Regions from separate parts of the Comamonas trifloxystrobinivorans genome, predicted to be linked through region 1. Evidence: predicted binding sites of a transcription regulator. Region 1 holds the regulator's gene; each other region holds the start of a gene.

The links. Region 1 encodes LexA, which represses DNA repair genes until DNA is damaged. Its sites were predicted from a motif close to ACTGTATNNNNATACAGT; they were not measured.
Region 2: imuA (translesion DNA synthesis-associated protein ImuA) is a predicted target of LexA. The motif match lies at 1,884-1,901, and genes of this name have one in related genera.
Region 3: recA (recombinase RecA) is a predicted target of LexA. The motif match lies at 1,861-1,878, and genes of this name have one in related genera.

The regions. Positions count from the first base shown of each region.
Region 1 covers NZ_JBHZGV010000011.1:112,197-115,469, forward strand. The annotation lists gene gloA2 (SMU1112c/YaeR family gloxylase I-like metalloprotein) at 1-226, opposite strand, end outside; gene ACFIQF_RS14850 (asparaginase) at 223-1,221, opposite strand; gene lexA (transcriptional repressor LexA) at 1,339-2,049, shown strand; gene ACFIQF_RS14860 (hypothetical protein) at 2,178-2,711, shown strand; gene ACFIQF_RS14865 (crotonase/enoyl-CoA hydratase family protein) at 2,968-3,273, opposite strand, start outside.
Region 2 covers NZ_JBHZGV010000005.1:79,274-82,546, forward strand. The annotation lists gene ACFIQF_RS06810 (hypothetical protein) at 22-702, opposite strand; gene ACFIQF_RS06815 (MlaD family protein) at 699-1,739, opposite strand; gene imuA (translesion DNA synthesis-associated protein ImuA) at 1,910-2,686, shown strand; gene ACFIQF_RS06825 (Y-family DNA polymerase) at 2,634-3,273, shown strand, end outside.
Region 3 covers NZ_JBHZGV010000012.1:123,787-127,059, reverse strand. The annotation lists gene ACFIQF_RS16040 (Zn-dependent alcohol dehydrogenase) at 51-1,133, shown strand; gene ACFIQF_RS16035 (MarR family winged helix-turn-helix transcriptional regulator) at 1,239-1,727, opposite strand; gene recA (recombinase RecA) at 1,925-2,998, shown strand; gene recX (recombination regulator RecX) at 3,127-3,273, shown strand, end outside.

The sequences.
Region 1 (3,273 bases):
GCGGCTCGGGGAAGGAGAACAGCTCCAGGTGCCCACCGCCGGGCACGGCGAGATCAAGCTTCCACGAATCACGCGCGGCGCGGTATTCCTCGGCCACAATGCTGCAGCCCAATACCTGCGTGTAAAAAGCCTTGGAGCGCTCGTACTGCGAAACGATCAAGGCCACATGGTGCAAGCCTTGGGCGCCCAAAGGGTTCGTGGCATCGGCAATACCTTCGCTATTCACGGCAACACCCCCATCAACGCCAACTGCAGACTCACCCGGGCTTTATAGGGGTTCAGCCCCACCGACAGATCGGTGGTCAGATCGGCAGCCTGCGGCAAACGCGCATCGGCAATCACGCCATCGCTGCAACGGCTGCTGCGCCAAGTGGCCACGCCTTGTTGGCGTGCGCGCTCCAAAGCTGCTTCCAAAGCCTGGTGAACAGTGCCATTGCCTGTGGTTGCCACCACCAAGCCGCGTACGCCTTGCGCCACCAATGCGTCTACCAGTTGCGCGCGGGCACCCGCATGGCTGCTGACAATCTCGACCCACGGCCATTCGTCCACGGCGGGCAAAGCTGCCAGACTTTGCTGGCCCAGGTACTTGGCGTCGCTGGCGCAGCCCGTGCTGTCCCGCAAACGCACACCTTCGCTGCCCACCCAAGCCAAGACAGCTTGCTCGCCCGACGAAAAAGCCAGCAAACGGTGCGGATGCACCTTCTGCACCCAGCGGGCACTGTGCAGCTCGCCGCCGCCAGTCAACGCCACCACTTCGCGCAGCAAGGGCTCGCCTTTGGCATTGCGGGCCGCAGCGGCGGCTACGGCGTCTTTCAGGTTTTGCGGGCCATCGGGCATCAAGGCGTTGGCCGGGCGCATGGCGCAAGTCAGCACCACAGGCTTGGGCAAGCGCCCCAAACAACTGTGCAAAAACCAGGCCGTCTCTTCCAGCGTATCCGTGCCGTGCGTCACGACAACACCCGCAATGGCCTCGTCGCGCATGGCTTTGTCGCAGGCTTGCAACAGCGCCAGCCACACGCCATCGTCCATATCTTTGCTATCAATTTGCGCCAACTGAATGGCTTCCAGCTTGCCTCCAGCAGCGTTCTCAATGCCTGGAATTGCTGCCGCCAATGCCGCCACCGACAGCTGCGCCGCCCGGTACTGGCCGGGGTGTTCGGCGTCGTCGGCCATACCGGCAATGGTGCCGCCGGTGCCAACGATCAAAATTTTTTGCTCCAAGGCTTGCCTCCCGGAAAAAACTGGTTAAAAATACAGGTACTGGATTGATATACAGGTGTTTGAAAGCACAGTGCTCCGGCCCAGGCCGTGCACCGCAGATCACAGATCGGAGATCTTATGCGAGACCATCCCAAACTGACCGCGCGCCAACAAGAAATTCTGGACCTGATCCAGAACGCCATCTCGCGCACCGGCGCACCGCCTACCCGCGCCGAGATTGCCAGCACGCTGGGCTTCAAATCGGCCAACTCGGCAGAAGACCACCTCAAGGCACTGGCCCGTAAAGGCGTGATCGAGCTGGTCAGCGGCACCTCGCGCGGCATCCGCCTGGTCAACAGCACGGTGCGCTCCATCAACACCGCCCGCGGCACGCGCTTTGCATCGCCGCTGGCGCGTACTGGCAGTGCGCCTGTCAGCCGCGTTGTGCAAACCCTGGCTTCGCTCAGCCTGCCACTGATTGGGCGCGTGTCTGCCGGCTCGCCCATCCTGGCGCAAGAGCACGTAGACCAAACCTACAGCGTGGAAGGCAGCCTGTTCCAGCAGCAACCCGATTACCTGCTGAAAGTGCGCGGCATGTCCATGCGCGATGCCGGCATCATGGATGGCGATCTGCTGGCCGTCAAAGCCACACGCGAGGCACGCAACGGCCAGATCATCGTGGCCCGCCTCGGCGATGACGTCACCGTCAAGCGCCTGCAGCGCACCAAAGAGGGCATCGAGCTGCTGGCCGAGAACCCAGATTACCTGCCCATCGTCGTGCAACCCGGCGAGCCATTTGAGATTGAAGGCATCGCAGTAGGGTTAATACGTAACACGATGCTGATGTAAACAGTTGTAAATAGAATCCAACCCAGCCTCAGGTAGCGGGCGTTGTGGGCCCTCACCCACAACCCTGAGGTCGGCGTTCGCCTAGAGCAATCCTGCTGTCACCCGTACACCCAGGAGTTTCCATGCTCATGTCTGCAGCATTGCGCGCGCTCGCGCCCTTCTCGCTCGTCGCTGGCCAGCCCATTGTCCAAATGCTCCAGCGCGCCACCACCCTCAACGCTCGCCGCGGCCGCAAAGCCAGCACTGGCGCCGCCAACGACAGCCAGCACGCAGCGCAGGTGCATTGCTTTATGGCAGCATCTTCTGCCGCCCCCCGCGCCACCAGCCAGCAACTGAGTCTGCTGGATACCGATAGCCAGGCGGCTGCCCAAGAGCCCGTGCAAGAGCCAGAACCCAGCCAACGCCCGATTGACCGTATTCGCCTGCCGCGCAAGCCCGCCACGCGCCGCCGCCTGCCAGCCACGGCTGCAGCGCCACAGAGCTTTTTGTCGGTGCAGCGCTGCAGCGCCCAGGCCGCCAACGATGCCTCGATCAAGCGCTACTGGGCCAAACCCAGCAGCCTGCAACGCGAGCGCGGCATGCGCTGGGCCATGACAGGCAGCATGGCCGATATCTGCGCCGAGCTCGAACGCCTGGAGCGCTTGGAACGCCAGCACTGCTGAAGCAGGCTGCGCAATCAGCCTAGCAACCGCCCTGTCACCTCACAAGCAGCATCTAGCGCGCAGCGCGGGCAGTGGCCATCGCATCGGCACGAACAGTACTGAATAGCGGCAGAGGCAGCTATAAAAAAACAGCTGCCGCAGTTTTGCGCTGCAGCAGCTGTTTTATCCAGGCCCCCAATCAGAGCAACGGCTTGGGTTGTGTGGCTAGCCAGCCTGCCCAGATTGGAAACCTAGGCCTGGATCGTAATACCAGGCCTCAGCCCTTGAACTCCGGCTTGCGCTTTTCCAAGAAGGCGCTCACCGCCTCGCGGTGGTCGGCCGTTTGGTGTGCCAGTGCCTGGTAGGCAGCCGACAGTTCCAAGATCGAAGCCAAGCTTTGGTGCATGCCTTCGCGCAGCAACTTCTTGGTCATGCGGGTGACTTGCGGCGGGTTGGCTGCAATCTCCAGCGCCAGCGCATTGGCCGCTTGCAGCAATTCCTCGTGCGGCACCACTTGCGACACCAGGCCCCATTGCAAGGCGGTGGCGGCGTCAATCATGCGGCCCGTCAAAGACAGCTCGGC
Region 2 (3,273 bases), on a different contig from region 1:
CCCTGCCCGTTTGCCGCTGGCTTACTTGCTGGCCGCTGCGGCCTGCAGCAAATCCAGCCGCCGCTGCACTTGGGCGGCCAGGGCGGTGTCGCCCTGTTCCTGGGCCAGGCGTTGCTGGTTGATGAGCCAGGCCAGCAGGGCGCGGCGCCAGCCTTGGGCGGAGGCGGTGTCGACGGCTTGTTGCACCACAGCCATAGGCAGCGGGCCACGCACGGCCAGCGCGCCAGCGGCCACCAGGCGCGAGAGCGGGTCTTCGATAGCCGCCAGCGTGGCAGTTGCTTGCGCCGCTTGCTGGGTGGCAATGGCTTGTTGCGCCTTAGGCAGCAGCGCCACATCTGCCGCGCTGAGCTGGCCGCGCAGATAGCGCGCATAGGCTTGTTCGGGTGCCGCCGCATCAGTGGCCACGGCGTCGTAGCCGCTGCAAGGTGCTGCATCCAAGGCGGCTACCTGCGCTGCGCAGCGCGCCAGCTCCAGGCGCGCCAGCAGATCGGGGCGTGCAGTGCGGGTAACTTCGCTACGGGCGCGGCGCCATTCGGCTTCGGCCACGCGGCTGTCGCCGGACAGATAGGCTTCGGTGGCACGCTCGGCCGCGCCTTGTTCATTGATCGCCCAATCCGGCGCCCGGTGCTTGCTGGCACAGGCCGACAAAGCGCCAAGCGCCAGCAAAATGGCGGCAATTCTGGTTCCGTGCACGCGCATCATGGCAGCTTGACCTCCGCATCCTTCTTGGCAAACGGCCATTTGCGGTTCAGCTCGGTCAGCATGCCTTCAACTTTGCGCAGGCTGGCCTCCACATCGGCGCGCAGATCGCCCAGGTTGTTGGTGGCGTCCTTGGCGTTGGCGCCCACGGCTTGCGCCTCTACCAGCACGGCGTCCACTTTTTTCAGGCTGCCGCGCACATCGCTCAGCACGGCATTGAGTTGCCGCACGGTGGCATGCACCTCGGGCATCACGCCTTGCGCGCCAAATACCTGTTTGTCGGCATTTTTGGCAATGCCGTCCAAGCGCGCCAGCAGCTGGTTGGCGCGGTCGAGGGTGAGCGATATTTTCTTGGCCTCACTGTCACCGCCCAGCGCCGCGCCCAGCACACCGCCCGGGCCGTTGAGCTTGGTGCTCAGCTCGCGCAGTTGCTCCAGCGTGCCGCCCAGGGCCGAGCCGGTGGCCGTCATATTGTTCAGGTTTTCCAGCAGCTGGCGGGCATTGCTCATCAGTTGCGGCAGCTCGGCCGTGGCGTCGCCCGCCAGCACGGCGCGCACGGCACCGTCTTCCAGCGGCGGGTCGTCCAAGATGCCCGAATAGGCCTTGATCGTGGTGCCGCCCACCAGGCCTTTGACCAGCGTGAACACGCTGCTGATGCGCAGCCAGTGCGCGTCTTTTTTCGGCACCGCCACCAGGATACGCACCGTGCCGTCCTTGGCCAGCTCGATCTTGTCGACCTTGCCGATCGGGAAGCCCGAGAAAGTCATGTCCATGCCGATCGACACGCCTTCGGAGTTTTCGGCCGTGAGCACCAGCGATTGCGTGGGCTCGAACACGCCCCGTGCATACAACAGATACAACCCCGAGCCCACGATCAGCAGCAGCGTAAACAGCAGCAGCGCAGCCGCCTTGCGCTCCAGGTGGGGCACCGGCTCCAGCCCGTCGATCGGCAAGGCGCCATCGTCGGGCGCGCTGCGCCGCTGCGATGGAGCGGCTGCTGCGGGCCGCTCGGCATGGTCGTGGGGTTCTGGGGTATGCATGTGCTGCCGATCTTAACTGCGCCCGGCGCCCAGCCGCAAAAAACGCGGCCAGCGCAGACAGGCCATCCATTGTTTGCTATGCATTTACCCAGCGCTTGTCAGCGCAGTTCCACAGTTTCAGCGTTGGCCTGCAGATCGTTTTATACTGTATATAAATACAGTTAATTACTATGCTTCAGCGCAGCCAAAAACCTCTTGCTCTGCCGCCCACCGTGGCCAACGCCGTCTGGCGTGGCGACCATTTGCTGCGCACGCAGCGGGTCTGCGCGCCCAGCGGCTGGGCAGCGCTGGATGCCGAGCTGCCCGGCCACGGCTGGCCCAGCCACAGCCTCATCGAGGTGCTGCAGGCCCAGGCCGGCCAGCTGGAATGGCGCCTGGCAGCCGCGGCTTTGCAGCAACAAAGTGCTCAGCGCCAGGCCATTGTGGCGCTGGGTGCGCCCTTGCCGCCGCACGCCAGCGGCCTGGCGCAGCAAGGCATTGCGCCCGAGCAACTGGTTTGGGTACAAGGCGGCAGCCCGCAAGACCAGCTCTGGGCACTGGAGCAATTGCTGCGCGCCAACGCGGCCGGCGCCCTGCTCGCCTGGCTGCCCCAGGCGCTGCCCGAGCAGATACGCCGCCTGCAGATCAGCGCACAGCAGTTTGCCGGGCTGGTCTTTCTTTTTCGGCCTCAGCACTGCCAGCAGCAGGCATCGGCCGCGCCGCTGCGCCTGCTGGCACGCGCCAGCTCGCCCTGGGCGCTGCAAGTGCAAGTGTTCAAGCGGCGCGGCCCGGTGCATACCGGCTGGCTCGATCTGCCTGCCGTGCCGCACTGCCTGCAAACTGCGCTCACACCGCGCATGCAGCCCGAGGCGCCGCACAGCACGCCGCACACATCGCCACTTCCGGCCAAACAGCATGACACCGCTTTGGGTCGCCTTGTTGCCCCACGCACCGCCCTGCAGCACTGAAGCGGCAGCGCCCGGCGCAGTGGCCAGCATGCATGGCCTGGCGCTGTGGGCGCTGCAGTTCACGCCGCGGGTGGCTTGCGTGCCTTCCAGCTCGGCCTGGGGCGATGCGCTGGTGCTGGAGCTGGCGGCCAGCGAGCGCCTGTTTGGCGGCCGCCAAGCGCTGGCGCGGCGGCTGCTGCGAGAGAGCCGCTTGCAAGGCGTGCAACGCATCAGCTGGGCGCCCACCAGCTTGGCCGCCATTGCGCTGGCCCGCTGCGGCCTGCGCCACGGCTTTGGCGCGCCGCTGGCGCAAGTGCTGGCAGAGTTGCCGCTGAGCGCCTTGGATGCGGTAGCCGAGCACGCCGAGCTGCTCGCCCCGCTGGGCTGTCACAACCTGGGCGCCGTGCAAGCGCTGCCGCGCAGCGGTGTGGCACGGCGCTTTGGTGCCGGCTTACTCCAGGCGCTCGACAGCGCCTGCGGCCTGCGCACCGACAGCCAGCGCTGGATCACGCTGCCGGCGCGTTTTGACGCCCGGCTGGAGCTGCCTTTTCGCATCGACCATGCCGAAGGCCTGCTGCACGGCGCACGCCACTTGCTGCTGCAGCTGT
Region 3 (3,273 bases), on a different contig from region 1:
GAGGCCTCCAGGCCTGCGGCGCCTTCAGAGTGAACCACCAGGAGAGAGACATGAAAGCTGCCGTATTCCAAGGCGTGGGCCAGCCCATGACCATTGAAGAAGTCGAGATCAACCAGCCCGCCCGCAACGAGGTGCTGGTGCGCGTGAAGGCGACCGGCCTGTGCCACAGCGATCTGCATTTCATCCAGGGCAAGTACCCCACACCGGTGCCCGTTGTCCTGGGCCATGAGGCCGCTGGCGTGGTCGAAGCCGTGGGCGACGGGGTAGATTTGCTCAAGCCCGGCGACCACGTGGTGTCGTGCCTGTCGGTGTATTGCGGCCATTGCGAATACTGCGTGGACGGCCACCTGAGCCTGTGCGTCAACACGGCTGTCAAACAGCCGCCTGGCGTGGCTAAGCGCCTGCGCTGGAAGGGCGAGCACCTGGGCCAATTTCTGAACCTGTCCTCTTTCGCCGAGAAGATGCTGGTGCACCAGAACGCGCTCGTGAAGGTGCGCGACGACATGCCGCTGGATTACGCCGCGTTGCTGGGCTGTGGCGTGTTGACAGGCTACGGCGCGGTGGCCCGCACGGCGCAGATTCCAGCGGGATCACGTGTGGCCGTCATTGGTTGCGGCGGTGTTGGGCTGTCCGCCATTCACGCGGCCCGTCTGGCGGGTGCTTCGCGCATCATTGCCATCGACATTGATCCCCAGAAGCTGGAGATGGCCAAGCTGTTTGGCGCCACCGATGGCGTAGACGGTAACGATGCCGAGCTGGTCCAGAAGATCGTCGCCATGACCGACGGCGGCGTGGACTACGCTTTCGAGTGCATCGGCATCAAAAAGTGCACCGAAGACTCTTTTGCCATGCTGCGCCCGCGTGGCACCAGCACCATTGTGGGCATGATCCCGCTGGGCACCAAGGTGGAGTTTCATGGCTACGACTTTTTGTTTGAGCGCCGCGTACAAGGCTCGATGATGGGCTCGAACCACTTCACCGTGGATATTCCCCGCCTGGTGGATTTCCACATGCAAGGCCGCATGCAGTTGGACAAGCTGATCTCCAAGCGCATCCGCCTCGAAGACATCAACGAAGGTTTCGCCGCCATGGAGCGCGGCGGTATCGCACGCAGCGTGATCGTCTTTGATTGATGAACGCGGCCTGATGCGCTCAGGCGCTCACCGCGCTGACAAGGGCCCGTGGCAATACGGGCCTTTTTGCTGCGTGGGAACCTGCGCCAGCAAGGCCTGGCCGCCTCAGTCATCGCCCGCGTAAGCCTCCAGCCCCAGTTTCACCACGGTGGCTACCTCGTCGCCCACCTCTTCGCGAAACTCGGCCTCGGCCTGCGTCACGGCGCGCTCAAAGGCTTGCAGCCACAGCAAACCGGTATCGGTAAAGCGCACGATGCGGGCGCGCGCATCGCGCGGGTCGCTCTCGCGGGTGACCAGGCCCCAGGCCTCGCACTGGTCCACCAGGCTGGCCATGGCCTGCTTGCTCATGCCAGCGCGCTCGGCCAGGTCGGTCAGGCGGTCGCCGGCCAGGGCGAGGTGGCGTGTGATGTGGATGTGCGCGGCGCTGATCTGGTCGCGTGCGGCCAGGTTGGACAGCGCCAGTGGCACCTCCACATCGCGCACCATCAGCTGCAAAACCCGGGCATCAAAGCGGCGCATGGCATGGCCGAGCAGGCGGCCGAGGTGGGTCAGGCGCCAGCTGTCGTCGGGCAAATGGGGCAGAAGAATGGGCATGGTCTTTGTAAAAACAAGGGCTTGCGTTCAAGCCAAGGGCTGTGTGGCGAGTATAGATATAGTCAAGCAAACTGACTAAAAAAATGGTTTTGTAAAATGTACAGATCCCATAAACTACTGTTCAAGCATCCAGGCTGTATACCCATACAGTTGGTGCAAGACCTACCGACATGAATACCAAACGCAAGGAGAAATCCATGAACGCCACCGCTACCAAGCCCGAAGCCAATTCCGAAAAAGCCAAAGCCCTGGCCGCCGCCCTGGCCCAGATCGAAAAGCAGTTCGGCAAGGGCACGATCATGAAGCTCGGCGAAGGCGAGGCGATCGCGGACATCCAGGTGGTCTCCACCGGCTCGCTGGGTTTGGACATTGCACTGGGCGTAGGCGGCCTGCCACGCGGCCGGGTGATCGAGATCTACGGCCCGGAATCCTCGGGTAAAACCACGCTGACCCTGCAAGTGGTGGCCGAGATGCAAAAGCTCGGTGGCACCTGCGCCTTCATCGACGCCGAGCACGCGCTCGACACCAGCTACGCCCAAAAGCTGGGCGTCAGCCTGAGCGATGTGCTGATCAGCCAGCCCGACACCGGTGAGCAAGCGCTGGAAATTGTCGACAGCCTGGTGCGCTCGGGTGCGGTCGATCTGATCGTGGTCGACTCGGTGGCCGCGCTCACTCCCAAGGCCGAAATCGAAGGCGAAATGGGCGACCAGCTGCCCGGCCTGCAGGCCCGTTTGATGAGCCAGGCGCTGCGCAAGCTGACCGCCAACATCAAGAAGACCAACTGCACGGTGATCTTCATCAACCAGATCCGCATGAAGATCGGCGTCATGTTCGGCAGCCCCGAAACCACCACTGGCGGTAACGCGCTCAAGTTCTACGCCTCGGTGCGCCTCGACATCCGCCGCACCGGCACCATCAAAAAGGGCGACGAAGCCATTGGCAACGAAACCAAGGTCAAAGTGGTCAAGAACAAGGTCTCGCCTCCGTTCAAAACCGCCGAGTTCGACATTCTGTTTGGCGAAGGCATCTCGCGCGAAGGCGAAATTCTCGACATGGGCGTCAACGCCCGCATCATCGAGAAAAGCGGTGCCTGGTACGCCTACAACGGCGAGAAAATCGGCCAAGGCCGCGACAACTCGCGCGAGTTCCTGCGCGAGAACCCAGATCTGGCCATCGAGATCGAGAACAAGGTGCGCGAAAGCCTGAATATTGCGCCGCGCCCCGCCGAAGACGGCGTGATCGAGATGCCCGAGGCCAGCGCCCAGGCCTAAGAAGGTGTTGCGATCTCCTTGCAATACCACTGCGTAGAGATCGCGGCCCAGCCATTTGTTCAAAAACCAGCTGCTGGCGCTTACCACCAAGCGCCAGCAGCTCTTTGTTTTGTCGTGTTGAAAAGCTGATGTCGTTTGCCAAACTCTCCCTCAAAGGCCGTGCTCTGCGCTATTTGGCGCTGCGCGAGCATACCCGTGCCGAGCTGGCCAGCAAGCTCGCCAAGCATGTGGAAGAGGGCGACGACCTGGAGGCCGTGCTGGCCGAGCTGGAGACC